2 linked regions of the Marinomonas mediterranea MMB-1 genome follow. Each later gene encodes a partner of the first gene's protein in a complex. Links are inferred from orthologs where the notes say so. Each region holds a gene or a part of one and is shown in the gene's direction. Other genes may lie near its edges. The genes, in order: uvrB and uvrD.

Region 1 (15,973 bases):
TTCAACGTCTTGGACGTTAGCGTATTCTTTGCTTAGTTTCTCGTGTGGTACAGCAACCAATTTTGCGTCTACACCCGCTTCGTCTGACATGTTTAGAACGCCAACAGGACGACAACGAATAACAGAACCCGCTACAACAGGGTAAGGCGTGATAACCAATACGTCGACTGGGTCGCCGTCGTCAGCAAGAGTATTGTTAACGTAACCGTAGTTTGCAGGGTAGAACATTGGAGCAGTCATGAAACGGTCAACGATTAGAGCGTCCATGTCTTTGTCTACTTCATACTTAACGGGGTTCGCTTCAGCTGGGATTTCGATGATTACGTTGATATCGTTTGGCACATCGCGGCCAGCAGGAATGTTATTAAAGCTCATTGTGTGTCTTCCAATGGTGTTATAAATGCCGAGCATTATAGAAGTTGGGAAGTCTTCGAACAAGTGCCTCGTCCTTTATTGCGACTATAGTTTGACGTTTTCTTCTCAGCTGTTTATTTGAGGGTGAGGTCGATTTATGAGGCGAAAAAGCGAATATTCGTAAAAAATAATAGAAAAAGTTAAGAAAAAGGGGGAGAGTTACGCTATAAGTTATTGCTTTCTTTCCAGATTTAGCTAATCTTAGCAAAGTGATCAAATTCTAGTCGAGAGGACGAGATGACGAAATCTGAGCTGATAGAAATGTTAATCGATCAGCAATCTCATTTGCCTGTGAAAGATGTGGAGCTCGCAATAAAAGCGGTTCTGGATCATATGTCTGAATCTTTGGCAAATGGTGAGCGCATCGAAATTCGCGGCTTTGGTAGTTTCTCACTGCACTATCGAGCACCAAGAGTAGGCCGCAACCCAAAAACGGGTGAATCTGTGGAACTTACCGCTAAATATGTTCCGCATTTTAAGCCCGGTAAAGAACTGCGAGAACTCGTAAATTTGGATGATACAGCTCATCATGAGCTTAATTAATGTGTAAGCGTACTCGAAATTTACACCAGACAACGGCATAATGTAGCGACAGTATTTTTAGGTGGGGACATTATGTTGAAATGGCTTAAACGCGTGCTGTTAGCCGCGTTGCTTATCGTTTTTCTAGTTGTCGGTGTGTTTTTCTCTATTCGCAACCCACAATTGATTACTTTGGACCTCGTTGTATGGCATGGTCCAGAGTTAAGTATCGCTCTCTACCTTATCTTAGCCTTCGCTGCTGGCGCTATTGTTGCCTTGCTGGCAAGTTCTGTTACGCTATTACGTTCTGACCGCCAAATAAAACTCCTATCCAAAAAGCTTGATAAAAATAGATCTGAGTTAGACTCTCTTCGCAAAGCCTCTCTGACGAAAGAGCTTGCGGTTAGCGAGGAGTAGACACACTTGACCGAGTTGGGGTTGTTTCTTGTTCTTTTTATTGCTCTGTTCGTTGGATGGGTGATGGGACGACGTCGTTCTGAAAAGCCGACGAAGCAAGAACTCAAAACCATTTCTTCAGACTACTTTCGTGGTTTAAATCACTTATTGAACGGGCAACAGTCCGAAGCGATTGACGCGTTTGTAGACTCTCTGGAAGTCAACTCCGAAACCTTTGATATTCACCTAACCCTCGGGAATTTGTTTCGAAAAAAAGGTGAGATAGAGAAGGCCATTAATGTCCATCAAAACTTGTTGGCACGTCCAGACATTGGTGAGCGTGAAATGCGCTTGGTTCAATTAGAACTGGCAAGTGACTTTATGTCAGCGGGTTTGCTAGACCGTGCGGAACGGTTGCTATTAAACATTGCTGCTAGAAAAACAGAGTTTCAAGCGCAAATCCTCACTTTACTCATCGACTTATATGAGTTTGAGCAAAGTTGGGACAAGGCCATTCGGATCAGCGAGCAATCACAAAAAGCAAAGCCGTCGGTAAAAGAAGCGCAACGTTTGGCACACTTTCACTGTGAGCTGGCGCAAGTTCAAGTAAAGAAAGAACAATGGAAACAAGCATTCACTCATTTTCGTAACGCGTTGGATGCGGACCCCAAATGTGTTCGTGCCAGTGTTGGTATGGCAGAGGTATTGTGTGAGCAAAGGCGTTACCGTGATGCCATAAAAGAGCTTAAAAACGTCGCGGAACAAGATCCTGATTTTATCCCTGTTATATTACCTAACTTAAAAGACGCGTATCAAAGGGTGTGGTCTGGAAGTGGCTATCACCAATTTCTGGTTGAGCAAAATAAAGACCATTCATCGGCGTCCTTAATTTTGGCGCTCGCTAAGCACTATGCTCAGGATGATAAACGGTTTGCAGAGCAGTTTTTGATTGAACAGCTTCGCATTCACCCTACAATTAAAGGGTTTAAAGAGCTCATTCAAATGCAACTCTCTGAAAGTCAGGGCGTCAACGAGCAGCATTTGAATGTCCTTTTTGAGCTGATCGATCAGCTTACGAAAGCGAAGCATAAATTCCAGTGCCGCCAATGTGGCTTTTCTGGGCATCAACTACACTGGCAATGTCCGAGCTGTAAAAGCTGGGGATCAGTGAAACCTATACACGGTCTTGAAGGCGAATAATCTCAAGGCGAAATTGAAAGAAAGAGGAATACGAATGACCTGCCAATCCCCAATTGTGGTGGCTTTAGATTTTCCAACACCTGCTCAAGCAATCGATATGGCGAAACGCTTAGATCCAGCCCTTTGTCGAGTAAAGGTCGGGAAAGAATTATTTACTAAAGCAGGTCCTGCAATTTTAGATGAATTGCATGCATTAGGGTTTGATATCTTTTTGGATCTTAAATTCCATGATATCCCTAATACGGTTGCAAACGCGGTGTCTGTTGCGGCCAAAGCGGGGGTTTGGATGGTGAATGTTCATGCATCTGGCGGTCGTCGTATGATGGAAGCTTCCGCAAATGCGCTGGCTAACATCCAAGATCATAATACCTTGCTGATTGCTGTAACGGTATTGACGAGTATGGATCAGACGGACTTGCAAGAAATTGGTATCGATTTGTCTCCAAGAGATCATGTCTTGCGCCTAGCAAATTTGGCGAAGTCGTCTGGCATGGACGGCGTAGTCTGCTCCGCACAAGAGTCTCAAATGTTGTCATCTGAGCTTGGCAAAGATTTTGTACTTGTAACACCGGGAATTCGCCCTATTGGATCTGATCAAGGTGATCAAAAACGCATTTTAACGCCCGCTGAAGCAATGGTGCAGGGCAGCCACTATTTGGTCATGGGTCGTCCAATTACTCAGGCCGCTGACCCAATTGCTGTGTTGATGCAAACGAACAAAGACCTCGGTGTTGCTTAGTGTAAGCTTAGCTTGAGCAACTACCGCGCTGCTTTTTCTGGCGAGAAGCGAAGATCTTTCTAGTAAGCTGTTGAGTTAAACGAGCAATCGAGCTAGGCTATCACGTAAGCCGACTCAGGTGAGTCGGCTTTTTTGTGTCTTTTAAAGACGTTTTACTGTGAAACCATGAAGGTTTCGAATTCAGATAAGGAAGTTAAAATATGCTAAATACCGCCATTCAATTATGGGCGCGCACTGCTGCGTGTGCCACACTCTTACTCTCTCTATTGTGTTTCTCGACCGCTGCACTTGCGGTAACGCCACTGGACGTTAATGCTGCGACCGCAGAGGAACTTGCGTTGATATTAAAGGGTGTGGGAACCTCAAAAGCCCAAGCCATTGTCACGTACCGTAATGAACACGGTGCATTTGCAAGCATCGAAGATCTCGTGAATGTAAAAGGCATCGGCTCATCGTTACTGGAAAAGAATCGCAGCTTTATTCGAGTCGCGAAAGAAACGGACTAGTCGTTAATTTGTACTAGTTTGTTCTCTTCAGCACTTCCTCATGTGCGTGCCTGCTGAAAAGTACGTTTAGCATGGGGAAGTGCGTTTAGTGGCTCCTTTCACTGATAAGCTCAACTAACAAATTCAGCTAAGAAGCCTCTAACAATGTTTCGACGGCTTGATGTTGGGTTAAAAAAATGTCGCCGGACAAATGCTGAATAAAAGTGGTGTTCTTCAGTTTGTCCATGACAGGGCCTTTGACTTCAGAAAGGTGCAGCTTTATCCCTGCTGATTGCAACCGAGCGTGGATCATTTCAATACTTTCCAGTGCACTCGAGTCAATCATATTAATAGCAGTGCACATCAGAACAACATGCTTAACATCGCACTGGTGGGCAACTAAGTAATTTACTCTGTCTTCTAAAACTCGTGCATTGGCAAAAAACAGATTCTCATCGATTCGCACTGTAATGATAGAAGGGTGTGTTTCTACCTCAAACCGTTTTATGTTTCGAAAGTGCTCTGTCCCTGGTACTTTGCCGACGACGGCGATGTGAGGGTGACTGGTATGCCATAGAAATAGCATAACCGAGAGCCCAACGCCGGTCATAATGCCCGCCTCGACACTGACTAATAGTACGACTAAAAACGTGGCGATCATCGCCGCCGCGTCGTGTTTTGAGTACTTCCAAACCGATAGAAACGTTTTGATATCGATAAGTTGTACAACAGAAACAATAATAGTCGCAGCAAGCACCGCATTGGGTAGATAATAAAAAGCGTCGGTTAAATAACTGAGCGTAATCAAGATAAATAAGGCGGTTAAAATGCCTGTCATAGGAGTTCGAGCACCAGCATCGAAGCTGACCACAGAGCGAGAGAACCCACCCGTTACTGGGAAGCCCGTACTCATGGCGGAGCTAATATTCGCAGCGCCAAGGCCGATAAGTTCCTGGTTTGGGTCGATACTTTGTCGTCGCTTTGCTGCAAAAGATTGTGCGACCGACACAGATTCAACAAATCCTACAATACTAATGAGCACAATAGAGGGAAGTAGTTCAGATAGTGTGCTCATTTCCCACTCAGGAAAAGCGAATGCAGGTAGGCCATTTGGTACGACACCAACGACACTCACGTCCGCTTTGATCAGTTCAAACCAAATAACCGAAAGCGTTGCTAATAAAACGACAAAGACAGGTGAGGCTTTGGCGACCAATTGGCTCGTGTTTCGAGCGAGACCGAAGCGTTGTAGCATCTCAGGTAAGTAACGTCTAAACCCAATGAGCACGGTAATGGAAGCTACTCCAAGAGCAAAGGTAACATAGTTACTGTTTGGAGCGTTTTCCGCCAAAGAGTGCATGAGCTCAGGCAAATTGTGCCCATTGGCGCGAATACCCAATAAGTGCTTAAACTGCCCGACCGCAATGATGATCGCAGAAGCACTGATAAAGCCCGATATGACAGGGTGGCTAAGAAGGTTCGCTAAGAACCCCAGTTTTAACATGCCCATTCCGAGCAGAAACAGGCCAGACGTTCCCGCCAAGAGAATCGTTATAGCGGTATATTCTGCCGTCCCGGGGGCGGCGAACTCCAACGCAGCGGCGCCAGTCATCATAGAGACAACCGCCACTGGGCCGACGGCAAGCGTGCGGCTGGAACCAAATATAGCATACGCCACAAGCGGCAAAATGCTGGCGTATAGACCGACTTCTGGCGATAACCCTGCGAGCATGGCGTACGCAAGACTTTGGGGGATCAGCATAACAGTGACGATAACGCTTGCTACCAAGTCGGCTTGAAAGTCCGACTTTTGATAGGTCTTTAGCCAGCTAATGGCAGGGATATACCGGTCAATATTCATTTCGGTTCGCTTCTTTTGCTTGATTTCTAAACGGCGTTTAACGGTATTTTTAAATAACGAATGCCGTTGTCTTCAGCTGGTGGTAGCTCGCCCGCTCGCATGTTTACTTGCACTGAGGGAAGAATCAGTTTCGGCATGCTAAGTGTTTTGTCCTTCGTCGTGCGCATCTCACAAAACTCGCCTTCGGAGACACCGCTATGAATGTGTGCATTTGAGCGCTTTTGTTCAGCCACCGTCGTCTCCCATTGGTACTCATCTCGACCGGGGGCTTTGTAGTCATGACACATAAAGAGTCGAGTGCTGTCGGGGAGGGCGAAAATACGTTGTATGGATCGATACAAGGTACTGGCATCGCCACCGGGGAAATCACATCGTGCAGTGCCGTAGTCAGGCATGAATAACGTGTCGCCTACAAACGCAGCGTCTCCGATGTTATAGGTCACGCATGCAGGGGTGTGGCCAGGTGTGTGCATGACCTCAATGGACAGATCGCCCAACGGCAGGCTTTGCGCATCGGACACGAGAACATCAAACTGCGAACCATCTCTTAAAAACTCGGGTTCAGCGTTAAACAAGCTGCCAAATGTCGTTTGTATGGTGGTAATGTGATCGCCGATCACAATGTCGCCACCTAGCTTCGATTTGAGATACGGTGCCGCAGATAAGTGATCAGCGTGAACGTGAGTTTCTAATATCCATTTTAGCGTTAAGTCATATTGCTTGATGTGCTCGATTATTTGATCGGCAGAATCAGAGCTGGTTCTGCCTGATGCGGCATCATAATCCAACACCGAATCAATGATGGCACACTCGAGAGACTTTGGGTCTGTTACGGCGTAAGACACGGTGAACGTTGCTTCGTCGAAGAAAGCAGTAACAAGTGGTTGGTCTGATAATGGCATGTGATTACCTTTAATATGGTTATAAGGTTATTTCTAAATAGAATATACTAAGTTTTTATATTAGTAAAACCTGATTTAATGCGTATATCTTATTAAAGCGGCTTAGTTCTATAGATTTGGTTATATGGGATGGTGGATCTAGCGTACATTTCGAGTGCATTTCTAGTTCACCAAACTGACACCTCGCGTGCGCTGCGAGTTCGAGAGCGACAGACAGTGTTTTTTTAAGTCAATCTTAGGAATCAGCTCGGACGAGAAAGCGAATTTTGCTAAGATAGGGAGGTTGGATAATAGTGATCAACATGAACCAAACTTGAGAGTAGGAAGCCGACGTGACTCAACAATTTGAAGTAGTATCAGCGTATCAACCTGCTGGTGACCAGCCAACCGCCATTGCGAAACTGACTCAAGGCATAGAGGCTGGATTAGCGCATCAGACATTGTTGGGTGTAACGGGCTCTGGTAAAACGTTTACGGTTGCAAATGTTATCGCGAACGCAAAGCGACCTACCATCATCATGGCGCACAACAAAACGCTGGCGGCTCAGCTTTATGGCGAGTTCAAAGAGTTCTTTCCAAATAACGCCGTTGAATATTTTGTGTCTTACTACGATTACTACCAACCAGAAGCCTATGTAGCGGCATCCGATACCTTTATCGAGAAAGACGCATCGGTAAACGAACACATTGAACAAATGCGCTTATCTGCAACAAAAGCCTTGCTTGAGCGCGAAGACGTTATTATCGTCGCAACGGTTTCTGCCATATACGGTTTGGGTGATCCGCAGTCCTATTTGAAAATGATGCTTCACCTTGATCGCGGAGACCGAATTGATCAACGCGCCGTATTACGTCGTTTAGCGGAGCTACAGTATTCGCGCAATGATTTAGTGTTCGAACGAGGGAATTTTCGAGTACGTGGTGACGTGATTGATGTGTTTCCAGCTGATTCGGAAGACACGGCGTTTCGTATTGAGTTGTTTGACGACGAAGTCGATAACTTGTCGATTATTGATCCATTGACCAATAAAACGATTCGAAAAGTCCCCAGAATCACTATCTACCCAAAAACTCATTATGTCACGCCTCGCGAGACCATCGTTGATGCCATTGAAAGAATAAAAACGGAACTCGATCAACGACTAGAACAGCTTAAATCGCTGAATAAACTCGTCGAGTTACAGCGTTTAGAACAACGTACGAATTACGATTTAGAAATGATGCAAGAGCTGGGTTATTGCTCTGGTATCGAAAACTACTCCCGTTATCTATCAGGTCGCCCCGAAGGCTCACCGCCACCGACCTTGTTTGATTACCTCCCTGCTAATGCCTTACTCGTGATAGATGAATCTCACGTTACCGTGCCACAAGTTGGCGCTATGTATAAAGGTGACCGTTCTCGTAAAGAAAACTTAGTGGAATACGGGTTCCGCTTACCGTCAGCATTGGACAACAGACCAATGCGCTTTGAAGAATGGGAATCGATCAAACCGCAGACTATTTTTGTGTCGGCGACCCCCGGCAAGTACGAAGCAGAACATCAGGATTGGGTGGTTGAGCAGATTGTTCGACCGACGGGGTTGATTGATCCAGAGGTAGAAATTCGTCCAGTCGCCACACAGGTGGACGATCTTTTATCAGAGATTAACCTTCGTCTTCCGACAGGCGAACGTATATTGGTCACGACACTGACCAAACGTATGGCCGAAGACTTAACCGATTACCTATACGAACACGGCATTCGGGTGCGTTACCTCCATTCAGATATTGATACCGTGGAACGAGTTGAAATCATCCGAGATCTTCGATTGGGTGAGTTTGATGTATTGGTCGGGATCAACCTACTTCGTGAAGGTTTAGATATTCCAGAAGTCAGTTTGGTCGCGATTCTCGACGCAGACAAAGAAGGCTTTTTACGCTCTGACCGTTCATTGATTCAGACCATTGGTCGAGCGGCTCGTAATGTGAACGGTAAAGCCATCTTATACGCAGATAGAATTACCGGTTCAATGGGGCGTGCCATTGAAGAAACAGACCGCCGCCGTGTGAAACAGCAAGCGTTTAACGAAGAGCACGGCATTGTTCCAAAAGGCATTACCAAATCGGTAGAAGACATCATGGAAGGCGCGTACAACCCCGGCGCAGGTAAAGGTCGAGGCAAGCAAACGCGTAAAGTGGCTGAGGCTTCAAAAGACTATCAAGTCGAAAGCATGGACGATGTGGCAGAAGTACGTAAGGCGATTATTAAACTGCAAAAAGACATGATGGAAGCATCGGAGAACCTGCAATTTGAACTGGCAGCAGGCTACCGCGATCAAATCCGAGTGTTGCAGAAAAAACTAAAAGAAGTTGGCGAACTGTAGAGGGCGAAAAATGTCACTGACATTGCGTAATCGAAATATTATCCGAGTCATCGATGGCGATGTCATCGTAAACTGCACCATCATCAAAATGTGTTTTGATTACGTGGTGGTCGTCTTTCGTGAGAACGAATATAAAGTGCCGTATGACAAAATTGACGAAGTCATTGGGCATGAGCTGCTTGTCCCAGTGAGCTAGCGTTTGAGCGTTTCTTTGTGAAAATGTAAACAAAGACGCAGGAATGAAAAGGCTGCGAAAAGCCGATTACGTCACGGTTCGGGCAGTGTCATACTGAGTGTTATCACCACTTTTAGTATGAATATTATTATGAGCCGAATTATTTTATTAGCGTCCCTCGTCCTGTCATTTTCCACGTTTGCACAAGATCGCCCAGAACCGCCAACTGGAGGAATGGGAGGAAAGCCACCTAGCTTTTCAGACTTTGACCAAAATGGCGATGGCTATATTTCCTTAGACGAAACACGTGGCCCGATGCAAAACGACTTTAACGACATTGACACCAACAGTGACGGGTTATTGACCGAATCTGAGATCGATCTTTTTATGAAAAATCATCGTCCGCCTGAATCACCACGCGATTAGAATTGACGCAAAGCAGAGCCGACAAAAAAGTTTATAAAACCTTAAAAATTATTAGCTTAGTGCTTGCCAATCGAATTCCTCTGCGTATAATAACCACCAATTCGTAGGTCTATAGCTCAGTTGGTTAGAGCGCTACCTTGACATGGTAGAGGTCAGCAGTTCGAATCTGCTTAGACCTACCAACGAATTCTACTCACTTCCTAAGTGAGTCACGAAAGCCGAACCTAGTGTTCGGCTTTTTTGTGCCTGAAATTTATGTCGCAGCGGCTTTTCAGATACCTTCCCGTTACTCAGGGTCGGTGCCAGCGGTGTTTCAGATTCCCTCCCCTTACTCAGGGTCGGTGCCAGCGGTGTCTCAGATTCCCTCCCCTTACTCAGGGTCGGTGCCAGCGGTGTTTCAGATTTCCTCCCCTTACTCAGGGTCGGTAGCAGTGGTGTCCCAGATTCCCTCCCCTTACTTAAGGGGAGGGTTAGGGAGGGGTCAGTGACTCGCTCGAAACAGAAAATCTACCAACAGGTAGCTCAGCCCGTAGCTCATACTAGGACACCTAGCTTGTTACACTCCCACTTTCGTTGATTCATCCGCTTGCTATGTCAGTAAAGTAGCATCAAATTGTCAGAAGCGAGAGCGACTAAGATCTGACTAATCGGCGCTCAGTGGCGTAACGAATTGACTAAAGGAACAACCATGATCAGGCGAAAGGTTCTGAGGGATTAGGCTTGCCAATTACCTACAATCTGGGTAAAACTAAAGAGATAGTCGAGCAGAAAACGTTCAAAAAGAGTCTTCTTCGTCTGATTTAGAGACAAGAGCACTCGAAAACACACCGCAAAGACACAGGGAGGTCGCATCATGAAAAAAGCAAATTCCCTATATAAAGACGCGGCAGTTTAACAGACGATTATATTTATTAGTACGCATTAAATCATATAAGGAAAATAATTAATGTTTGAATATAAAATGGTTCAAATTCCACCAAATATAGCTGTTCAAATGAAGGCCCATAAAGGAAATGAAGCTGCTGCATACTTAGAAGGTGTTGTAAATGAACACGCATCTGATGGGTGGGAATTTCAGCGTGTTGACAGTATTGGTGTTGATGTTCAACCTGGCTGTTTCGATGCCCTTAGTGGAAAGAAAGCTGAAAGAAATAGTTACTATGTAATAACATTCCGTAAGGAAAAGTAGCTTTGATTTGGCTATCTATAAAATTAATACTCTTTTACCGGGCAATCGCCCCAAAGAGACTACGTAATTCGTGTTTATTTGAGCCGACCTGCTCAGAATATGCGATTTTAGCTCTTAAAAAGTATGGTTTTTCTAAAGGTTGGTCCCTTTCATTTAAACGAATTACTAACTGTAAGCAACCTAATGGGGGAGTAGATTACCCATAAATATAACAAGGAAATCACGTCGGATATATTAGCAATACAGGCCACCCTTAACTTTTCACTATTGGTTAAGTCGCGTCAAATTGTCAGAAGCGAAAGCGACTAAGATCTGGCTAATTGGCGTTCAAACAACCGTGATCAGGTGAAAGGTTCTGAGGGGTTAGGCTTGCCAATTACCTACAATCTGGGTAAAACTAAAACGTTCAAAAAAGAGTTTTCTTAGTCTTATATAGAGACAATAGCACTCTAAAACACATCGCAAAGCCACAGGGAGGTCACACCATGAAAAAAGTAAATCTCCTATGTAAAGACGCGGCAGTTCAACAGACGGTTATAACTGCGGTTAAGTTGCCGTATGACCCTTAATTGTTGTAAGCGATAGAGATCACGGGAATAGTATCGATGCTTTGGAAAGAACCGGATTCGGGGGGAGATGGCCCTCCTGATTTACTTGAATTAGTTTCAAGTTTTAAAAGAAAAGTTAAGGAGTCGTTCCAATTAAAAGGACGATCATCTGATGTTGATGAAAGCGAAGAATTAATAGCCAAAGGAACTCACGATTGTACAGCTGACAAAAGAAGTTATTTTTTAGAACTGTATATTAAGTGCCGAAGCAGCAATAAAACAATTAAGAAAATAACGGTTACAAAGCCTTATAAAGTAGCTGCTTTGCTGACTGTTGTTTCATTTGGTGCAAGCCAGTTCATCGAGTATGTTGTTACTGACAATCGATATCCGTTAGGTGTTGAATACAGTTTACTAGATGTGTGTGTAAATTCTTCCGGTTACGCAATTCCATATGAAGGCTATCGATCAAAAAAGAAAATTTGCTTATGCGCTTTGGAGGAAACTATGAATGAAATTTCTTACATCCGCTACAAGGTCGATGAAGACAGATTTCAGGAGGTATTTAGGGATAACGCGAAAGAATGCAAGTAGCCTGCTTTAGTACCGCAGGCTACTCGTTAATGTTTAATCTTCTAAATACTCCTCGTTGTTTGGATTGTGAGCATCGGCCCAATCATCCATGTCAGCGTCATTGTTTGGGTTGTTTATATCTGACCAAAGATCAAGTTCTTCGTCAGTCATGTTTGATGTGTCTGGCATAGTAAGTCCTTATTTGGCCTTGGTGCTATTTTTAGCAGCCGCCGATTGCGCCTTAGCTGCGAAAGAGCCTTTCGGGGTTTTTCCGCCATTTGCTTTGGCGGTGGCTGACTGAATTCTTGCAGCAGCGGCCGAGGTCATGGGAGTCTTGATTTTAGACATGTTAGTCTCCTTAATTAAGTTAAATGTTGACCATCCCCGCTGGGATGGAAAATAGAGATTAGCAAACGAGAGGGGGACAAATGGGGACAGTAAGTACTCAAAAACTTCAGACCGAGATAAAGTCAATATTGGGGAAGCTTAAATGGTCTCATAAAAAGCTGGCCAGAGTCGTTTATGCCGAAAGAAACGATTTTGATAATGAGGATGAGATAGTTAGATTTGAAGAGTCCTTTAAAAAGGACTTGTCTCGACCAACAACCAAGCCAGAACGACTATCAGAGTATCTCATGATTCTCTCCCAACAAGACGAATTTCAAAAATCAGGCATGATTCTTCCTGTATATACAAAAAGCGGGGTTCTCAGTGAGACAATGGAAGAAGGCATGAAAGATATATCTTTATTCATTAATGGCTTGATAACCGATGAAAAAGGCTTATAACAATGCTATGAACTCGGACTGCAAAAAACCGCGCCGCTCGTACCTCACTATGCAGCTTTTTGGCTCTGACTATGGTTGGCGTTAGTTTATAGGGGAGCAAATGGAAGACTTAACTAGAATTTACTCAAAGAATCTTTTTTTCACGGCCTGTGTATTTGTAATGGGCCTTGTGATCCCTTATGCAAAAGGGCACTTTTAGCAGGGTGGATCTTAGTTTTATTGGCGGTTGTTCTCTATGGTTATATAGGTAAGCTGCTAATTGATCTCATCAAACAGCTAAGCAAAAAGGAAACTTCAATCAAAGAGCTTAAGTTCTTCTTCATTACATTGGCAGTGCTTTGTGCTGGCGGTTATTTTTTTATTGGAGTAATCGATGCAAAAGAGCAAATGATATCCGGCCTACGAGAGATTAAGGCTGTCGACAATTATGATTTGTTCTCATTCGACGGTTTCTTTAGTTACTTTCAAGACCTCACTCTTACTTATCTGAATAGCTTATATTACTCAGTAGTTGTTATGGCAACTTTAGGGGACTCGAAAATTGTCGCGGAAGATGGATTCAGTAGAATTATTATTGCCTTTGAAGTGGGGGCAGCCCTTAGCCTAACGATTTTTAAAATTGGTGAATATTATAGTGAGCGATCCTCGGCAGAAATTATGGAAACAGAGCGCCGAATATTAAGCGAGGTACAAAAAATCAACTCTAGCTATACGTTTGATTCTGAAGCTGGCTTTTGGGAGCGTACATTTATGAAACTAACTATTAAGTCCAGCCGAAGCAGAAAAGCGCGCGGCTAATTTAGGCATTATGTTTCAGAGCTTACCAAATAGAAGGGACTCTTAATGTCATATCAACTAATTGTAATTGACGGTCCATCATGCGTGGGCAAAACGCAGTTAGCGAAAGAATTGCAGAAGCAATTGTCTCACGAAGTCTGGCTTAATTTTTCAATTGATACCATCGTTTATACCTTGCATCAGATGATTCTAGATGGGTGTAATTATGAGAATAAGTGGGACACTCTTGACCGTAATGCGCTATTGGCAGGTACATTTTCATGCGTAAAGAGCCTATTGGACTGCGGTAACAAGGTGATTTTTGATGTTGTCGTCTCTACCGATCGTCGAGCAAATGAACTGTTAGGCTACCTAAATGAGTTTCGCGTTTTTTATGTAGGTTTAACCGCTGAGTGGGCGTGTTTAGAGCAGCGTGTAAATGCGCGTGAAGATCGCACGTTGTCTGAAGTAAAGCATGGGTATGAAACGACACCGAAGCATCTACCTTATGACATTCTAGTAGATACGACACAATGTGATTCGGTGTTAGTTGCGAAAGACGTTATCAAGGCGATGACACTAAAAGTTTAAAGCATCATCGTACATGAAACATAGCAAGAGGCTGTGGTGTCAATCGGTAGCTTAAACCTTTGGTGTTTGTCACATTGACCCATATCTGTCCATCGAATTTAAAATAGCAATTACTTTTTGATGTCAGGTTGACGCAGGTAATTATCGCGACTTTTTTGGCTTTCCTGATGTGACTCATCGTTGATACCGTTCCTTAAAAATGGAATTGGACTGAATGGTTGACACCATGGCCATGTATAGAACTGTGCGTACTTGATCTCGTCCACTTTTACCCATAAAAAAGGGCTGCATTAATTCATAATGGAGCCCTTAACGTTTGTATTATCTAACAGGTTTTAGCTTTAATATGTTAGAAGTTTACTGATGCTGAAACGTTGACGCTACGACCTTCTACTAAACCTAGATCGTTATAACTCGCTGTTGTCCAAGCTTCTTTATCTGCTAGGTTTTTGATATTCGCTCGGATGGTTACCGGCAGTTGAGCGATTGTTGTCGCATATCGAGCTCCCACATCAAAGATTGTGTAACCTGAAATAGAACTTCCATTGTCAGCGTTCAGGTATTGGCTAGAGACAGAGTTTGCATTGGCCGTTAAGGTTAGGTTTCGTACAAATGAAGTGTCCCACTCAGCCCCTAACTTTGCTTGCCAATCGGGAACGCCAGCCGCTTGATTGCCATCATTACTGCCTCCACTGGTAGCAGTGAGTTCGGCGTCGATGTACGCAAGTCCACCCATTAGACGTAGATTGTCAAGCGGTGAACCAAAGAAGTTCCACTCAAGTCCGCGGTTGCGCTGCTCACCATAGTAGCCGAATATATTGGTATCAGTATCGGTATAACTACTGGGCTTTTCAATCTCATAGAGGCTGATAGTATGTGTAAACAGGCCTTGATCAAGCTTTAAGCCAACTTCCTTCTGCTTAGTCTTGTACGGTGAGAAGATCTCTCCAGCATTCTCAGGCACCGTAGCACCGCCTCTAGCCGTGGTAGGTGCTGTATCCCCTTTGTTAAGCCCTTCAATGTAGTTAGCGTAGACCGATATATCATCCGTCAGTTTGATGACTAATGCAGCAGAAGGTGTAACGGCACTTTTGTCGTATTCAGTACCTGCTGATAACATACCGCCAGTTTGCGCTGTTTTAACTTGCTGATGACGCGCCCCCAATGTCAGTTGGTATTTGTCTTCCGCAAAAGAGAGCGTATCGGCTAAGCCGAAGCTGGTCAGGGTCGTTTCCGTCGTTAATAGTAGTGGGAAATTTAAGTCTATACCATCCGGGAGTGTTCCCCAGTCAGGGTTATAAATGTTGCTATTGATTGTGACCCCTCCAAATCTGCCAGCATACAAGTTGTATGTTTCGTCATAACGAGTCACATTGGTGGCGATTTCATGAATGACGGAGCCTGTTGTAAACTCGCCATTCAAGCCGATTTCGAGTGCAGTCCTTTTAGTATCATCACTTACGCCACCTAGCGTTGTTTCTATATCGCCAGCTGAGTTGATGATTTCCGCGCTGTCGGCACTCAATCCTGTATAGTTCCATTTAGTTACACCAGTCTTAGCGTATACGCTAAGCTGCTTACTGATTTCGTGTTCTCCTTGAATCATTGCTCCTTTCGTTTCGTTCTCATAAAAGGCCCAACTTGGATTTAAAAGGGTATCGGTGGAAGGAGGTGAAGGAATATCGACGCCCGATGCGACGGTAACACCCCGAGTCGGTGCATCTACATTTTCTTTTGTTTGATAAATATCTGCGGAGATTTTTGTTCGATCACCTCGCCAATCTAAACCAATCGAACCTAACTGTGATTCGTTTTCTTGATGGTCAATGGTTCCGTCACCCGATAAAAAAGCACCGTTTACACGTATGCCTAAGCTATTAGCTTCACCAAATCGTCGACCCACGTCAAAGCTTGCACCAATTTGAGAGTCGGAGATATATTTGGTCGTTAATTGAGTGAGTGGCTCATCATGCGCTCGTTTCATTGTCAGGTTAATTGTTCCACCTACAGAGCCATTTGGGGCC
Region 2 (15,974 bases), 1.6 Mb from region 1 along the record:
GATAAAGACACTAAAGTCGTGTTGCTAGACGGAGAGTAGATTTCGATTCTTGGGTCGAGACACAGTTCGTCATAAACCGTCTTGGCTAGCATCTGTTCCCATTTTAACAACTCTGGACGGTCTTGTTTGGTCAAATAGTCGCACGCGGCGGCAAGCCCAATCGCGCCTTCTATATGAGGCGTACCGGCTTCGAGACGATAGGGAAGAACGTTAAATTCCGTCGCTTGGTAAGCAACATGACGCACCATTTCACCCCCTGTTTGATAGGGCAGCAGTGTCTCTAAGGCGCTTGATTTACCGTATAACACACCGATGCCTGTTGGCGCGTACATTTTATGGCCTGAAAAGACGTAAAAGTCGCAATCTAGAGCGGTTACGTCGACTTCATAATGCGCCACGGCTTGTGCGCCATCAACAAGGGTATAAGCGCCTACTTTCTTTGCTTCATTGAGCATGTTGGCAAGTGGCGTAGACGCGCCGATGGCATTGGATATATGGGTCGATGCGAATATCTTCGTTTTATCGGTAAAGTAATTGGCGTATTCGGCTTCCCATTCACCCGTTGAGGTCAAAGGCAGCACTCGAAGACGTGCGCCCGTGCGAAAGGCCAATTGCTGCCAAGGAACAAGGTTCGCGTGATGTTCAAGACTGGTAATCAAGATTTCATCATCGACTTCTATTAAATGCTCCAGTCCATACGCCACCATATTGATGCTTTCTGTGGTGCCTTTTGTCCAAATTACATGACTGTTTTCTGGTGCATGAAGAAAGGCGGCGACGGTATTTCTGGCGCTTTCAAACGCAGACGTCGCACGGTCACTTAAAAAGTGAGCGCCTCGGTGTACATTCGCGTTGCTGTATAGGTAATAGTCCTGAATGCTTTGTAAAACGGGAAGCGGCTTTTGGGTCGTGGCGGCATTGTCTAAGTAGACGATAGGGTGATCATCGGTTGTAACGTTTAAAATGGGAAAATCGGATCGAATGTTGCTGGAAGAAAACGCCATATTGCCCCTATTTTAGCCTTTACCCGGAGATAGAAAAATCAGTATAAAGCGCGATTGTATCTTGTTCGTTGTTTTTTATGAATTAATTGTGCGTTCTTAACGATACGCCGATTTGTGATGTTTGTACAAAGGTCTCAATCAGCCTAAATAAAAGGATAAATACACGCTTAAACGCAGGAACACGCTTGCGTTTTGAGTGGCTACGGTCAATGATTGATAACAGATCTAAAAATTGCAAATCTAAAGGTACACAGCGTGGCAGACTTTCTATACAAAGGGGTCGTGGATTGGTTTTTAAAACAGGTTGCGGAAGGTGAACTCGCAGCCGGGCATAAAATGCCCTCTCTACGGTCATTATCGAAGCAGCTGAAACTCAGTTTAAATACCGTTATTCATGGATACGATATCTTAACCGAAGAGGGCTGGGTCGAATCTCGGCCTAAATCTGGCTATTTTGTTTGTCACCGCTCTACCTCTAAGAACGCGCACGTATTAGCGGGAGATCGGGTCAAAAGACTCACCGACGAAAACGCTAAATTAATCTGGTCAGCTTTGTCCCATCGTGCCGCGTTAGTGGATCAAAGTGATGCCTTTCTATTGCCCGGACCACGCACAGCAGAAGCTGAGCTGCCTGTTCCAGGGAAAGGCCATCTTGCTGTGCGAGAAGCAGTGGCGGATCACCTAAAGCGTTTAGGGATTAAAACACGTTCGGGGAATGTTTGGCTGGCGCGATCGGCCGTCAGTATCTTTAACCAAGTGGTGCAAAGCCTGACGAAAACAGGCGATCAAATTTTAGTGATTACGCCTTGTGACCCACGCTTGCTAGGCGGTTTGCAGAGCTTGCATCGCGATGTATTGTGTCTACAAGCGGGTGATCGAGGTGTGGATTTGGACGAAGCGATTCGTTGCATTAGAGACAACGACATTCGTCTGATTGTCTTCCCGAGTCAGTTTGCTTTTCCCGCAGGACAAGAAATATCGAACTTAAGTCTACGTCGTTGGCTTACGATTATTAATGAAATCAATATCCCAGCGGTGGAGTGGGATTTGGCCTCTCATCTTGGGTATAAAGCGTCTCCTTTGATGAGCTATAAATCGTTGGATACCGAAGACCGTGTGATTTACATCGGTGGTGTCGAGTCAAAAGGTTCTGATCGCAACGCGGCATGGTGTATCCCGAGCCGTTATACGATTTTGGAAGGGGCCTTTTTAAGTGCTGACTTTGCCTTAAACGATTCGCAGCAACAAGCCTTGAGCGACGCCTTATTGGGTACGCAAAAGCATTCATTGAGTAAACGCAGTCGTCAAATTTGGTCATTGTCTGAAAAAGCCAAAGCTATTTTAGAATCAAAGCTAGGTGACAGCATTCGGTTTGCCTACTCCAAAGGCGGCATGGCGCTTTGGATGCAAATGGAGAAGAAACCAAGTGAATCCGATATGGCGATTGTTGCGGCGAAACATCGCCACGCCATTGTGCCGGGAAACCTGATGGCGTTTGAAGCCGACGCGTCCGATTGGTTAGCGATCAACGTGACTTACCCGCAAATGGAAGAACTCGCGGTGATGTTGGCGGCCTTTATTAAAGCTAATGACCAATCCCTTCTTGCGGATCCTGAGCCTGTTTCCGAAGAAGCCGAGCTTGATATAGCGGTAGAACAGGAACAACTCGCTACAGAAAGTGATTCTGATGCTGACGAGGCGTCTATACTTTCAGAAGACGGTATCTCAGAAGGCGATATCTCAGAAAGCCGTGTTGCGGAAGACGGCTCAAGCGAGACAGATGCATTTGAAGCCGATGCGCTTGAGAGCGACGTATTTGAGACGGATACACTTGAGACAAGCAGCATTGAAGATGACACAGCGGGCGTAGAAAGAGCAGAAGACGATATTGCAGAAGGCCAAAGTGTAGAAAATGAAAGCTGCGTTGAAGACGCACTTGAGCCACAAGACGCCGATGAAGCGCTTTTAGAAGAGACAATCGAAGAGTCTCTAGAGGCGTCTTTAGAAGCTCCTGAAGTGGCGCTAGAGGAAGCGTCGTTGACCTCAGAGGAAAGTGAAGCTAGCTCCGAGCAAGTCGCTGATCACGGCTCGGAACAAAGCTCTGAAACAGACTCTCTCGATGTATCAGAAGAAGATACAGAAAGAGCAGAGCAGGCCGATGAAGAAGGCATGACCGATACAGAAAAAAGTCGGGATGCTGCAAAAGAGCCTTTGTATAACCCGATGTTGGATCTTATTAATCACGACTTTGGCTAACAAGCTAAGACGTTAAGAAGCTAAGAAGGAAACGCGCGATGACCTCTTTGGATTTAGAATTTGTTCGGGCTCAGTTCCCCGCCTTTCGTGAGCCAAGCCTACAAGGGCAGGCATTTTTCGAAAATGCGGGAGGCTCGTATGCTTGCCAACAAGTGATAGATCGACTGACGACTTACTACAGAGAGACCAAGCTTCAGCCGTATCATGTGCACCCTGCCTCGCAGAAAGCGGGCGACGCAATGGACATCTCCTACAAGCGCTTTGCTGACTACCTGAATGTGGATGAGCGAGAGGTGCATTTTGGTCCGTCAACGTCGCAAAACACCTATGTGTTGGCTCAGGCGTTCGCTTCTCTTCTTACATCGGGCGATGAGATCATTGTGACGAACCAAGACCATGAAGCGAACAGTGGCGTTTGGCGTCGGTTAGCCAGTCAGGGCATTGTCGTAAAAGAGTGGCAAGTTGACCCAAAAACAGGCTTATTGTCTACGTCTGACTTGGATCGTCTTATTACCGAAAAGACTAAATTGTTGGCCTTTCCGCATTGTTCCAACATTGTGGCGCATATTAACCCTGTTAAAGCGATCTGCGCACAGGCAAGAGCAAATGGCATTGTCACCGTCGTCGATGGCGTGTCTTATGCGGGTCATGGTTTTCCTGATGTCCGCGAGTTAGGCGCGGATATTTACCTCTTTTCCCTTTATAAAACGTACGGCCCACACCTAGGTGTCATGGTAATACGTAACGCTGTCGCTGAACGTCTGGGAAATCAATCGCACTATTTCAATGCTTCCTATCGCAATAAGTGGTTTGTGCCCGCAGGGCCGGATCATGCTCAGGTGGCCGCTGCACAGGGAGTACTGGATTACTTTGACCTGTTGCATGACCATCATTTTCAAAATGAGGCTTCGGTTCTAAAGCGCGCTGAACGAGTACGCGCCTTATTGCACGATGCAGAAGTTGCCTTGCTGCAACCGCTGCTGGATTTTGTTGATCAACACCCTAAATTGCGTTTACTTGGCCCTGCGGATGCATCACAACGTGCCGCGACTGTGGCATTGATGCATTCTGAGATGGATTCAGACGTGCTTGCTAAGCGTCTGGTGGAGAAGGGCATCATATGCGGCGCAGCGCATTTCTACGCCGTTCGATTACTCGAAGCGATGGGAATAGATGCGGATAAAGGCGTGCTTCGATTGTCTTTTGTGCATTACACCACGCCCGATGAAATGACGCAGTTGGTTGATGCTTTGAGTGAGGTGTGTTGAGTTGGGCGACCTATTCTCTTCTTCGCTGTCTATGCATCGTCTCCAAAATTGCTAAGGTATAAAGTAATATCTTCTTTGGTGTAACCTAATATTTCACCAATACGATATTCTTTCTCTTCAAAATCATCGTCATGGGCAGTATAGCCAGACAGAATTATATCTCTTAGTTCTTTTGCTTCTGACTCAAACTCTCTGCGATAGAAGATATACGATTCGCTTTCACTTTCTGGCTGTGAAAATATGAGTGTCTCAGCACCAACCAATTTTGCGGCAGAAAAATGTTCTTCTGGCCATGAGTCCCAATTGAAATAGATTACGTGTTTTTCACCTCGGTCAAAAAGTATAAATTCAATTCCTTCATGTGGGCCGATTTTTCCAGTCATGTTTGTCCTTTTCATGTCTCGTTAGAGGGGCTGACATAGGCGCCCAATTTGAAGAACTTGTCATACATTGACGGTGTTCGAAACTTTTCCGGTAACTGCATTGTCTCCACAGAGAAAAGCACGGCGGATACGGCGTGAAATACAGTGGTAGTAAGGCGTGTCAGGCAAGCTGACTTGTTGCTCTAGTGACCTACATGGATGTAGGTCACTAGAGCAACACAGGAGCAGTTGACGAGCGTACGCGAAACCCTCTTTAGTTCTTGTTAGGAGTATTTTTCACGAATCTTGCGATGAAATTCATTAATATCAATATCTTCTTTAAGTGACTTTAGCTCTTCAAGTAACCAGGGGCGTGTTCCCCTATTGATTGGAGTTTTGCTGGAGCCACCTATGAATATTTGATCATTGACATGGTCTGGTGGACTGCTGTTATCTGAAGGTATAACAATGTATTTCAGTTCAGGCCAAATTTTTAACGCGACGTTAATTGCTCTTATTGCGATATTAGCTTCAACTCTGTAGCCAATCCAAATTCCCTCTTGCTCACCTTTGATCGACTTAAATGGTTCGCGTTTATCATACTCTTTATGTCTGTGAGGATATATCTCTGCGTTAAATCCTTTGTTCTTGAGGGACTCTACAATTTCAGAAGACCCAATAACATCGATAACTGAAACTGATATATTATTAATGTCACTAGTATCAATCACTTGTTCTTTTACAATTTCTTTGTCTTCGAAAGATGTAAAAGTTTCCGCCTGTATAAATTCGCCCTGTGAATATGCTCCTTGCTCTTTTATCCATTCAGCGTACTCTTTTCCATCTTGTAAATGTGGTCTGTACTTGGTTAGCATGAGTAATACGCACCCAATTACGATGATAACCACAACCGTTGGCGATATAACCAAGTACCCAGCAGCCCATTCAGGCTTTTCAATATTTACTGCGGTTGTCAGTAGTACCGTGATCACAGATACCAACATAACAAACCATGCAGCCATAAGCTGAATGGGGCTTTTAATTTTATCTGGCATCAGATTGGAATCTGACATTTATATACTCCTAACATTTTATCAATGCGCATGCTCATTTATCCAGTTGGGTGATTTCATATTAAACACTAACCATTTGAAATATAATAACTTTCTAGTCCTTCTGAAAAAGCGAGTGTTGAAATCGAGTATGCGCTTATGTATTTCTTGGCATGGCACACTAGTTCGCTGCCCATGCACTATACATCTGATACTAATACACTTTTAGAAAGCGTAGTAGACAAAGCGAGAAGGTGAATGTTGTTCACCTCAGAAATAGTGTGCCATTTTTGAGATGGCGCAAAAATAGGTTGGATATAGACCCTGTTTTTCTATTCGGTAATGCTGTGGACGGCTTCGATGTGTGTGCTGTTGTAGACCCCCTCCCAACCTCCCCCTTGGTAAGGGGGAGGAGCTAGATCGAGGTGTTGAGCGCTCCTTTTACTTGGTAAGGGGAGCTAGACCGAAGTATTGAGTGCTCCCTTTGCTTGGTAATAGGGAGGAGCTGGATCGAGGTGTTGGTTATTTCCTCCTCGCTAAAAAGTCAGTCTGTCTCTACAGGCAGTGCGGCTTTTATCGCCTGACGCATGGTTTCATGGTTTTCATAATCAATCGGGATTTCGGTTAGGTGGTCGCCGACGATGACGGCTAAAGACGGAAATGAGTTGAGCCCTAGATGTCGTGCTTGGGTAATTTCATGTTCTAGTGTTTGTTCTTCTTTCACGAGCGCCATGGATTTTTGAAAACCGTCTTCTTTTAATCCTATGTGTTTTGCGCAGCGGGTGAGTGTGTCGAGATCGGATGGGTTTTGAGCGTTTAGGTAGTAGGCGTGTTGTATTTCGGTTGCCATTTCATGTTCTAGGCCAAAGTCTCGGGCGACTAGGCAGGCGCGGCAAGCTGGGTAGGTTGAACGACGTGGTGCGGCTTCTCGCCAAAAATCAAAATTAAACTGCGTGCCAAGGCTGTCTGAAATACGATGCCATGTTGCTTCCAGCTTCGTTTTCATTTCGTCGGGCATGGGGGTATCTGAATCGGGTGCTAGCCCTCCGAGCATGGGTTGTATGCTCAACTTTTGTTTGTCGATTAAAGGCTGTAGTGCTTTTTCAAGCTGATTCCAAACGGGTTTAAAGCCCCAACACCAGCTACACATTGGGTCATAGCAGTAAATCAGAGTGGCGGTCATTCAAGGTGCTCCATCGAGTCTTAGCCAAAACTGGATTTACAAAATTAACAGGTAAAACGAAAAGAGCCAACAGTTTGTTGGCTCTTTGGTCAAGTTTGTATGCTTTTCTCTCGCATACAGCGACGCTTGTCGCTGAGCGGTTGAAGCTGCTATTTCGTTAAGACAGCGGCAATAGCGTCACACAGTGGTTCCATGTTGTCTTTGGTCATGCCTGCGACATTAATACGACCTGAGCCAACGATGTAAATACTATGATCTTCTTTTAGGCTCGCCACTTGATCAGGGTTTAGGCCTGAGAAAGAGAACATGCCCTGTTGCTTGGAAATAAACGAGAAGTCCTGCTCAACCCCTTTTGCTCGCAATGTGTTGACGAACAAGGTGCGCATTTCTTGGATACGCTGGCGCATGCTAGCAAGTTCCATTTCCCAAAGACTACGTAGTTGGTCGTTGGTCAGAATTTCTGTCACAACCGCAGCGCCGTGAGAAGGCGGGTTAGAGTAGTTGGTACGAGCACAGCGTTTAATTTGAGTAAACGCGGCGTTAGCTTGCTCTTCGGTTTCAGCCACAATGGTCAATGCACCAACACGCTCATTGTACAGTCCAAAGTTTTTGGAGAATGAGTTCGCGATCAGCATTTCTGGGGTTTCTTCCAAGAAAGTGCGTAAGCCAACGGCATCTTCTTCAAGGCCGTTGCCGAAACCTTGGTAAGCAAAGTCGAATAAAGGTAAGAAACCTTGTTTGCTAGCCAGTTTTGCAAGTTGTTGCCATTGAACCGCTGTTGGGTCGATGCCAGTTGGGTTGTGGCAGCAGCCGTGGAATAACACAACGTCGCCTTCAGGGACTTGTGACAGGCTCGCTAGCATCGCTTCGAAGTCTAGCGTTTTCGCGTTTGCGTCGTAATAGGCGTAGCTGCCGACTTCAAGGCCAACAGATTGAAAGACGGCCTGATGGTTCGCCCATGTTGGGTTGCTGACCCAGATTGTTGCTTCGGGAAGATGCTTTTTGATGAACTCAGCTGCTACGCGCAATGCACCAGTACCGCCAGGTGTATGGGCGGTATGAGCGCGATTTTTAGAAATCACAGCATGATCTTGACCAAAAAGCAGGGCTTTTACCGCAGCGCGGTAAGCTTCCTCACCTTCAATGCTAAGGTAGCTTTTGGTGTTTTCATCGATAACAAGGCGTTCTTCTGCCTGTTTTACCGATTTAAGGATCGGTGTAGCGCCTTGTTCGTCTTTATAAACGCCAACGCCTAAATTGATTTTATTAGGGTTTGTGTCCTTACGAAACGTGTCGCTTAAACCAAGAATAGGGTCAGCTGGAGCAGCTTGGATGTGTTCAAACATGGTGACTCCCCGATAGGGTTATAATTGTTTTTGTTTTTGTGGGTTGATGATTAAAAAATTTAGATGTAATGGTACTTGAAACGCTATTCGGCTTCTAGGGAATAGATCAATAAGTCGATTATCTTTTTGTAGAGATCGTTGCACGATTATTGCGCTTTCCAATACCATGTTAAAAAGAGACTCAAAATGCTCATTTGTAACGTATAAACTTCGCTTTTTCGTCTATTTTTGCCTCGTCTTGGCTTCGCTCGCGACTTAGTGCAGGGGGCTTTTGTAACTAAAATGAGGGTGAAAGCACTAATTCGAAAGCATTTTGGACAAAAAATAGGGGGTAGCAAACCCTGAACCGGCGTCTATAAAAGTAAGAGGCCAGCAGAAGACAGTCCTATTTAAAATAGGCTGTAAAAATGAGTGTTAGGAGACGTTATATATCAGTCGTCCCAACCGTCGGAAATCGCTTGTATTAAGCGTTGTTCCTCTCGATAATTCTCGATTGCGCGTCGTGCTTTAAGCATTCTGTCGCTATCCTCTTTTTGGGTTCGTTCGTTTTCTTCTTTTTTTAAACTGATGGATGCATGAAGCAATTCAGTTTTGATTTCAGCTACTTCCATAGACGTCATGAGTAATACCTCTCAGACTCTTTTGATGACAGATATGACGAATCACTGTCATCAGCCGTTGAAAAAAGTCAAAATAGATAGAAAGCAAGACTACCTGTATATAAAAACCGCAAAATTGATCAAAAATCAACCATTTTGTGGCTTAATTTTAAAAATGGCGGAGCTCAATGGACGTTTCTTTTATTCTCGATGCCCTAAACGACAAACAGCGTGAGGCCGTTGCCGCGCCACTTCAAAACAGTTTGGTACTGGCTGGCGCTGGTTCCGGTAAAACTCGCGTACTGGTTCATCGTATAGCGTGGCTAATGCATGCCTATGAGCTATCACCTTATAGCCTTATGGCCGTTACCTTCACCAACAAAGCGGCGCGAGAGATGCAAGGGCGTATCGAGCAGCTTGTTGGATTACCACCTCAAGGTATGTGGGTGGGAACCTTCCATGGTTTGGCCCATCGCCTGCTTAGAGCGCATTGGCGCGATGCAGGGTTGAAGGAAAACTTCCAAATCATGGACAGCGATGATCAGCTTCGTCTCGTTAAACGTATCATGCGAGAGTTTAATATCGATGATACGCGTTGGCCGCCTAAGCAAGTGGCTTGGTTTATTAACGGCCAAAAAGACGAAGGTCGACGTGCTGCTCATGTTCCCGACTCGCATGATCCATTTTCAAAAGGGATGCGAGAGCTTTATTACCACTACGAAGAAGCGTGTGAACGCAACGGCTTACTGGATTTTGGTGAGTTATTGTTACGAGCGCATGAATTAATGCTGACAAATCCGGCTTTATTAAAGCATTACCAACAACGCTTTGTGCATGTGCTGGTGGACGAGTTTCAGGACACCAACACCATTCAGTATGCGTGGCTTCGTGTGATGGTTGGTGATACTGGCACGATCACCGCAGTGGGTGATGATGACCAGTCAATCTATGGTTGGCGTGGCGCAAAAATTGAGAATATCCAAAACTTCTCAAAACACTTTAATGACGTGGCGACGATTCGTCTTGAACAAAACTATCGTTCAACTGGGCAAATTCTAAAAGCCGCCAACGGGCTGATTCAGAACAATGATGATCGCTTAGGTAAAGAGCTTTGGACAGACAGCGGCGATGGCGACCCGATTTCCCTTTATGCTGGGTTTAATGAGCAAGACGAAGCGCGCTTTATATTAGAGATTATTAAAAAGTGGCGCGACGACGGAACCGCGTTAAAAGACATGGCGATTTTATATCGTTCTAACGCTCAATCTCGTGTGATCGAAGAATGCCTCGTTAGGGAACAGTTGCCTTATAGAATTTATGGTGGGCACAGATTCTATGATCGTTTAGAGATCAAAAACGCATTGGCGTATGCTCGGTTGGCAGTTGACCCGAATGACGACGGCGCAATGGAGCGTGTAATTAACGTACCACCGCGTGGCATTGGCGAACGCAGTATTGGTACCTTGCGAGAGATCGCTCGAGATCAAGGTTGCTCTATGTGGCAGGCCGCAGAGCATATCGTGCAGCATGGTGTGATGCCTGCTCGCGCTTCCAATGCGATTAAGAACTTCTTACAGATTATTGATGGTATGGGGAATACGTTAATCCAACCTGATCTAGGTTTGGGTGATGTCTTTGAACACATCATTCAAGAAGCGGGTTTGATTCCTCATCATGAGAAGGAGAAGGGTGAAAAAGGCGAAGCCCGTATTGAGAACTTGAAAGAGTTAGTCAGCGCCGCAAGTGGTTTCTCGTGGTCAGAAGATGACGAAGAGTTTAGCTCGCCAATGATGGCATTCTTGGACCAAGCGGTATTGGATGCGGGTGAAGCTCAGGCGGATGAGTATCAGGATTCGGTTCAGTTGATGACGCTGCACTCGGCGAAGGGCTTGGAATTTCCATTGGTCTTTTTAACTGGCGTGGAAGAGAATTTGTTCCCTTCCAAAATGTCGTTTGAGGAACCTGGACGCCTCGAAGAGGAGCGTCGCCTTTGTTATGTTGGTATTACGCGGGCCATGGAGAAGCTCTATATTACCTATGCGGAATCGCGTCGATTGCATGGCAGTGAATCTTTCAATAGTCCTTCTCGTTTTATTCGTGAAATCCCACAAGAGTGTATTGAAGAAGTGCGCCTGCGCTCACAAGTCGCAAGACCTGTTTCGATGCAGCGACACAACTATCAAGGCACACTGCAAAAGCAAAATCAGAGCATATTGCACGGTTATCAAGTACCTGAAACCAACGTTTCAATGGGCGACCGAGTGAAGCATCCGGTCTTCGGTGAAGGGTTGGTTATTAACTACGAAGGACAAGGCCCACAGGCCAGAGTTCAAGTGAACTTCGATACCGAAGGTACAAAGTGGCTTGTGTTGTCTTTTGCTAAATTGGAAGTGCTGTAATATCAAATGATGGCACTTTGAGTTGATTTAATAGAGGCGGTTGTTGCTTCGCTGTCGTTGAGAGTTTGGCGGTCGCTATCGATAACTGCTTTCGTTAAGTTTCGTTCTACATGCTACTTAATTGTTGGTGTTAGACTCAGAGACATTAAGCATGGATGGGGTGCGTAGGGAAGGTGTGGGCTTGTTCACACCTTCCCTAGAGACCTAAAAATCTAGAGATCTATAGAGTAGTACCGTTGTAGAGTTTGAATATATGGCTGATTTCTTTGAGCACATTTCGAGTTTTAATGTCCGTCAGATGTGTATGCAACTCTATCGATGAGGTAGGAAGTGCGGGCAAATTGAACTTACTACGAACGTCTATCAGCCCTTCTGGAACAAGCCGCAAAGCGTAAACACCAATGGCCATTCCCGCTAAAATAGCCGAGTTAACAATGTCGGTATTGCCGCCAATCAGCATTTTTTGAAAAGGGATGTCTGCACTTTTTAAAATAACTGGTGCTTGATCGCGCACTTCACACTTCTCATCAAGCGTAGCCAGTTTTACTGAGTCTCCGACTTTGTACTTGTATTTAGGCGTAGCGAACCAGCTGTAATGTTCGATACAAAGCAGGTGTCCCTGTTTTCTATATTCTTCTGAGTTTACTATGACGGCGTCTAGCGTTCCTTCGTCATATTGCTGTTTTAGTTCGCTGGACAACCCGGTTGATATTTCTAACGTTAAATTAGGGTACTGAGTATTCACTTTGGCTAGAATCGCGGTTAACTCTGAGCCGATAATATGGCAGCCAATACCTAAGCGTAAGCGGTTTTTAACGGTATAGAGTGTTTCAACCGCTTTGTCATGAGCTTCTAGAAAGGCTTTTGCGTTACCAATGAAGGCCTCTCCTTGAGAGGACAGTCTCACGACACGGGGAGTTCGCTCTATTAAACGCCTGTTGATGCGTTGTTCGAGACGTTTGAGTCGAAGACTCAATGTTGCTTGACTGGTTCCAAGCGAGTTTGCTGCAAGTGTAAAACTCTTTAGTTCAGCAATGACTACGAATGCTCTTACTGCTTCGACATCGAGTGAAATTGACATAGCTATCCTTGTTACTCTGTGCGATCCATTTCATTTTGTTATCACTGTCTGTGCGATCCATTTCATTTTGTTATCACTGATATAGACATTATGAGGGTACCACCTCAATGAATCCAGTGCTATTTTGCCTCTCGATGACCAATCAGAAGAAGGAAACTACATCAGTTTTTATTCTTTCAAATGATTATTTAAAGAACGTCTTAATCTTTTTATAAAAAAGAAAAACACGCTTTTTTGACTGAAGTATCAGTCTTGTTGAGGGTGTTTGCGTTTACACAACATTGCATGGAGAGTTATGTTATGAGCACTATTTCGTCGAGAAATAGAATCGCTTTAATTTCGGTGTGCCTATCGGCAATTATGCTAGGGCTTGAAATTACAAGTGTACCTTCTATTTTACCTATCTTAAAAAGTGTCTTACCTGCGGATTTTATTCAGCTTCAGTGGATTATGAATGCATACACTATTGCCATGTGTTCGACACTGGTTGCAATGGGCGCATTTGCCGACCGGTTTGGTCGTAAACGGGTGTTTTCAATTGGTATTTTTGTCTTTTGCGTTGCCTCTTTGATTTGTGGGCTAGCGTCGTCAGCGCCTGTTCTGATCGTTGCGCGCTTTTTACAAGGCACCAGTGCTGCAGCGATGCTTGCATGTCAGGTGGCCGTGCTGTCAAACCAGTTTCAAAATGGCCCCGAGCGAGGCGTCGCGTTTGCTTGGTGGGGGATCATTTTTGGTCTTGGATTAGGCTTCGGTCCTATTGTTGGCGGCTTAATCGTCGCTCATATGAGTTGGGAATGGGTTTTCTTGATTCACGTCTTTATTTCGGTGATTACGTTGATACTAGCGCGTGTTGGTGTGGTTGAGTCGTCTGATCCTAAGGCGGTGAAAATGGATGTCGGTGGCATGATCACACTTTCTGGAGCGGTGTTCGGGCTAGTATTCATGATTACGCAAGGGAAAGATGTCGGTTATCAAACGGTCGAAGGCATTGCAATCATGGCGGCGAGTGCTATTTCTTTTGTACTGTTCATTATCATTGAGCGAAAAGTCGCTCGACCTATGTTTGATTTGAATGCCTTTAAAATTCGTAATTTCTCTGGTGCATTATTTGGTGCAGCGGGCATGAATTTCAGCTTCTGGCCTTTTGTTGTCTACTTCCCAATCTATTTGCAGAGTGTATTAGGCTACGGCGGCGTAACGTCAGGACTTATTATACTTGCACTTACTCTTCCAACGGTTGTTGTCCCTCCGATAGCGGAAAAAATCTTATTAAAAAATGGTCCAAAGATTGTGATACCGCTCGGGCTGTTGTGCATATCTGGCGGGTTCTTCCTATTGTGGGGCGCTGCGTCGGCCTCCAACACCGATTGGTTAATGCTAATGCCTGGCTGTATTTTAGCGGGTATCGGGTTAGGTCTTACGAATACGCCTGTGACTAACATGGCAACAGGGTCCTTACCTCCAGAGCGTGCCGGTATGGCATCGGGGATGGAATTTAGTACGCGTATGATTTCGTTGTCTCTAAATATTGCCATTATGGGCTTTGTGCTTGTGAGCTCGATTGTGTATCAACTTCGTAGCTTACTGCCTATAGATACCGTAGAAGTAGGGCTTTCTCAATTAGCTGACGTACTGGCGTCTGGTAATTTGCAGACGTTAGAAGAGTACGGCGTTCAGTCCTCTGTGGCGCAGAATATCTTGATGACGGGCTTTAGTAACGTCATGTTGTATGGTGCGTGTGCTACCGCAATATTATGTTTACTTGCATTCATCGCATTTGAAAGCAAAAAGGCGAAATCCAGTACAGATAACGATGGGGTGGATTCTGCTGAAACGCTTCCGACAGCCTAACGAAGGTATGAACAAGTCCACTGCTTCATTGTGAGGGTTAGGTCTTTCATCAAAGACGTTTTTGGATAATGGCCATTGCTCGAATGTTTCACATCGAAAACTAAGAGCTTCATGCCTCTATTTTACTGGACGATAGTGTTTATTGTCGTTGTGGACGCCGAAAGTTATTTGCTGGAGGGGTTATGCGTTTTACATGATGTTTATTTGATAACCTGGTAAAGGGAGAAAATATGAATATTGGGATCATTGGAGCAGGCCCTATGGGGCAAGTTCTTACTCAGCATGCTATCAATGCTGGGCACAAGGTTATGTTAAGTAATTCACGCAGTGCTGACTCGCTCACGAGAGTGGCTGATGCCTTACTCTGTGATGTGGGCAGCGCTGAGCAAGCGTCCGAGTTTGGCGAGATTGTTATTATTGCTGTCCCTCTTCACGCTTATGACAAATTGCCGAAAGCGTCACTAAAAGGAAAAATTGTAGTGGATCTACTTAACTACTTTCCGAATAGAGACGGTGCAATCCCTGACCTTTTGAATGAGAAAACGACGACAAGCGAAATGCTTTCTTCTTTTCTCGATGGGGCTATTGTCGTTAAGGCGTTTAACTCTATTACGGTTCAAGACCTTGCTCATGATGCTCGACCAGGACCAAGCGATCAAGAGAGACGAGCGATTCCTGTGGCGAGTGATGACCCGCAGGCTAAAACGAAGATCATGAATCTTATTGAAGCGTTTGGTTTTGATTCAGTGGATGCCGGTGTGCTTTCTGACAGCTGGAAGTTCGAACGTTATCGCCCTGTTTACTGTTGTTCGTTGCATAAAGAGACGATGGAGTCATTGCTAGCGTCTACCACTCGAGAAACCAAAGTACGTGACGGCCATTGGATACAGAATCGCCAAGCATTAGCTTAGCGCATAGTCGCTTGGTCGAATATTTTTCTATTTCTCATTCAAAGGCGATATTCAATGTTTGAGTTTCGCCTTTGAATGAGCGTATTTAACGGCTTGTATCAATGTCCTAACTGTCTTATTGGTCAAATAGTTGAATTTTTGTTCATCCCTCTCTACTATCCCTATCCTCGTTTTATTCTGAAAAACGGCTCGTACAAAGTGACTTAATCGAAAATAACAACATCTATGGTCTAAGTCGGCGAATCAAGGAACATAAAGTCTCAAACGCGCACTGCGTTTTTGCTTTAGTGAGCAGTCATGTTTAGGGACATGGTGGCTTTGAGTGTTCGCCCTGTATCGCGTGAATAAATGATGTAAAACGTAAAATTTGATTAACTCTAAGGAATAACATGAAGAAAGTAATGCAGTTTGGCAAGCTGGCTGCGGCGAGCTTGTTGGCGGTTGTGCTGACCGCTTGTGGTGGGGCTAGTGATAAAGAAGCGACGAAAGAGTCAGCAAAAAGTGCTCAGGTTGAGAAAAAGCCTGAGGTCATTAAATGGAAAATGGTGACCACTTGGCCAAAAAACTTCCCTGCTTTAGGTACGGGTGCTGAATACCTTGCGAAGAACATCAATGAAATGTCTGGTGGTCGTTTGCAAGTGAAGGTGTATGCCGCGGGTGAG

What was found.
Region 2: the proteins of uvrB (region 1) and uvrD are in contact, whole or in part, in a crystal structure (PDB 7EGT), measured with the Thermus thermophilus proteins. The link is inferred for Marinomonas mediterranea MMB-1 from one-to-one orthologs. Residues at the interface, in WP_096411307.1 of Thermus thermophilus: Glu23, Leu25, Arg26, Asp27, Gly28, Glu29, Arg30, Phe31, Arg55, Glu326, Asp327, Phe328, Glu379, Ser382, Gln383, His398, Gly400, Arg401; in WP_096412145.1 of Thermus thermophilus: His654, Arg656, Phe657, Gln666, Asp668, Glu669, Lys680, Arg681, Leu682, Ser683, Lys685, Tyr686, Ala687.

The regions. Positions count from the first base shown.
Region 1 is NC_015276.1:3,023,317-3,039,289, reverse strand. What follows is about bases 6,398-9,366. They hold uvrB (excinuclease ABC subunit UvrB), read left to right. Parts: upstream 6,398-6,851; coding sequence 6,852-8,882; downstream 8,883-9,366. Other genes in these bases: MARME_RS13840 (EF-hand domain-containing protein), read left to right, coding at 9,208-9,366; MARME_RS13845 (hypothetical protein), read left to right, coding at 8,893-9,078; MARME_RS13855 (MBL fold metallo-hydrolase), read right to left, coding at 6,398-6,519. In the rest of the region: ppa (inorganic diphosphatase), read right to left, coding at 1-375; ihfB (integration host factor subunit beta), read left to right, coding at 652-957; MARME_RS13880 (LapA family protein), read left to right, coding at 1,030-1,353; lipopolysaccharide assembly protein LapB, read left to right, coding at 1,360-2,532; pyrF (orotidine-5'-phosphate decarboxylase), read left to right, coding at 2,567-3,271; MARME_RS13865 (ComEA family DNA-binding protein), read left to right, coding at 3,472-3,777; MARME_RS13860 (SulP family inorganic anion transporter), read right to left, coding at 3,905-5,617; more of MARME_RS13855, read right to left, coding at 5,644-6,397; more of MARME_RS13840, read left to right, coding at 9,367-9,483; MARME_RS13830 (DUF4177 domain-containing protein), read left to right, coding at 10,430-10,672; membrane protein insertion efficiency factor YidD, read left to right, coding at 10,675-10,878; MARME_RS22555 (hypothetical protein), read left to right, coding at 11,278-11,814; MARME_RS22705 (hypothetical protein), read right to left, coding at 11,848-11,982; MARME_RS21875 (hypothetical protein), read right to left, coding at 11,992-12,141; MARME_RS13820 (hypothetical protein), read left to right, coding at 12,222-12,581; MARME_RS13815 (hypothetical protein), read left to right, coding at 12,801-13,379; and 2 more genes. UniProt on the Escherichia coli protein: The UvrABC repair system catalyzes the recognition and processing of DNA lesions. A damage recognition complex composed of 2 UvrA and 2 UvrB subunits scans DNA for abnormalities.
Region 2 is NC_015276.1:4,635,878-4,651,851, reverse strand. Bases 8,894-11,863 are described here. They hold uvrD (DNA helicase II), read left to right. Parts: upstream 8,894-9,258; coding sequence 9,259-11,469; downstream 11,470-11,863. Other genes in these bases: MARME_RS20990 (LysR family transcriptional regulator), read right to left, coding at 11,690-11,863; MARME_RS21000 (PA3496 family putative envelope integrity protein), read right to left, coding at 8,903-9,091. Outside these bases: MARME_RS21035 (aminotransferase class V-fold PLP-dependent enzyme), read right to left, coding at 1-1,004; MARME_RS21030 (GntR family transcriptional regulator), read left to right, coding at 1,260-3,260; MARME_RS21025 (aminotransferase class V-fold PLP-dependent enzyme), read left to right, coding at 3,299-4,528; MARME_RS21020 (hypothetical protein), read right to left, coding at 4,558-4,911; MARME_RS21015 (hypothetical protein), read right to left, coding at 5,175-5,963; MARME_RS21010 (DsbA family protein), read right to left, coding at 6,487-7,125; MARME_RS21005 (amino acid aminotransferase), read right to left, coding at 7,275-8,471; more of MARME_RS20990, read right to left, coding at 11,864-12,550; MARME_RS20985 (MFS transporter), read left to right, coding at 12,851-14,401; MARME_RS20980 (NADPH-dependent F420 reductase), read left to right, coding at 14,632-15,312; MARME_RS20975 (TRAP transporter substrate-binding protein), read left to right, coding at 15,702-15,974. UniProt on the Escherichia coli protein: A helicase with DNA-dependent ATPase activity. Unwinds DNA duplexes with 3'-5' polarity. Translocates on single-stranded DNA with 3'-5' polarity. Initiates unwinding more efficiently from a nicked substrate than double-stranded DNA.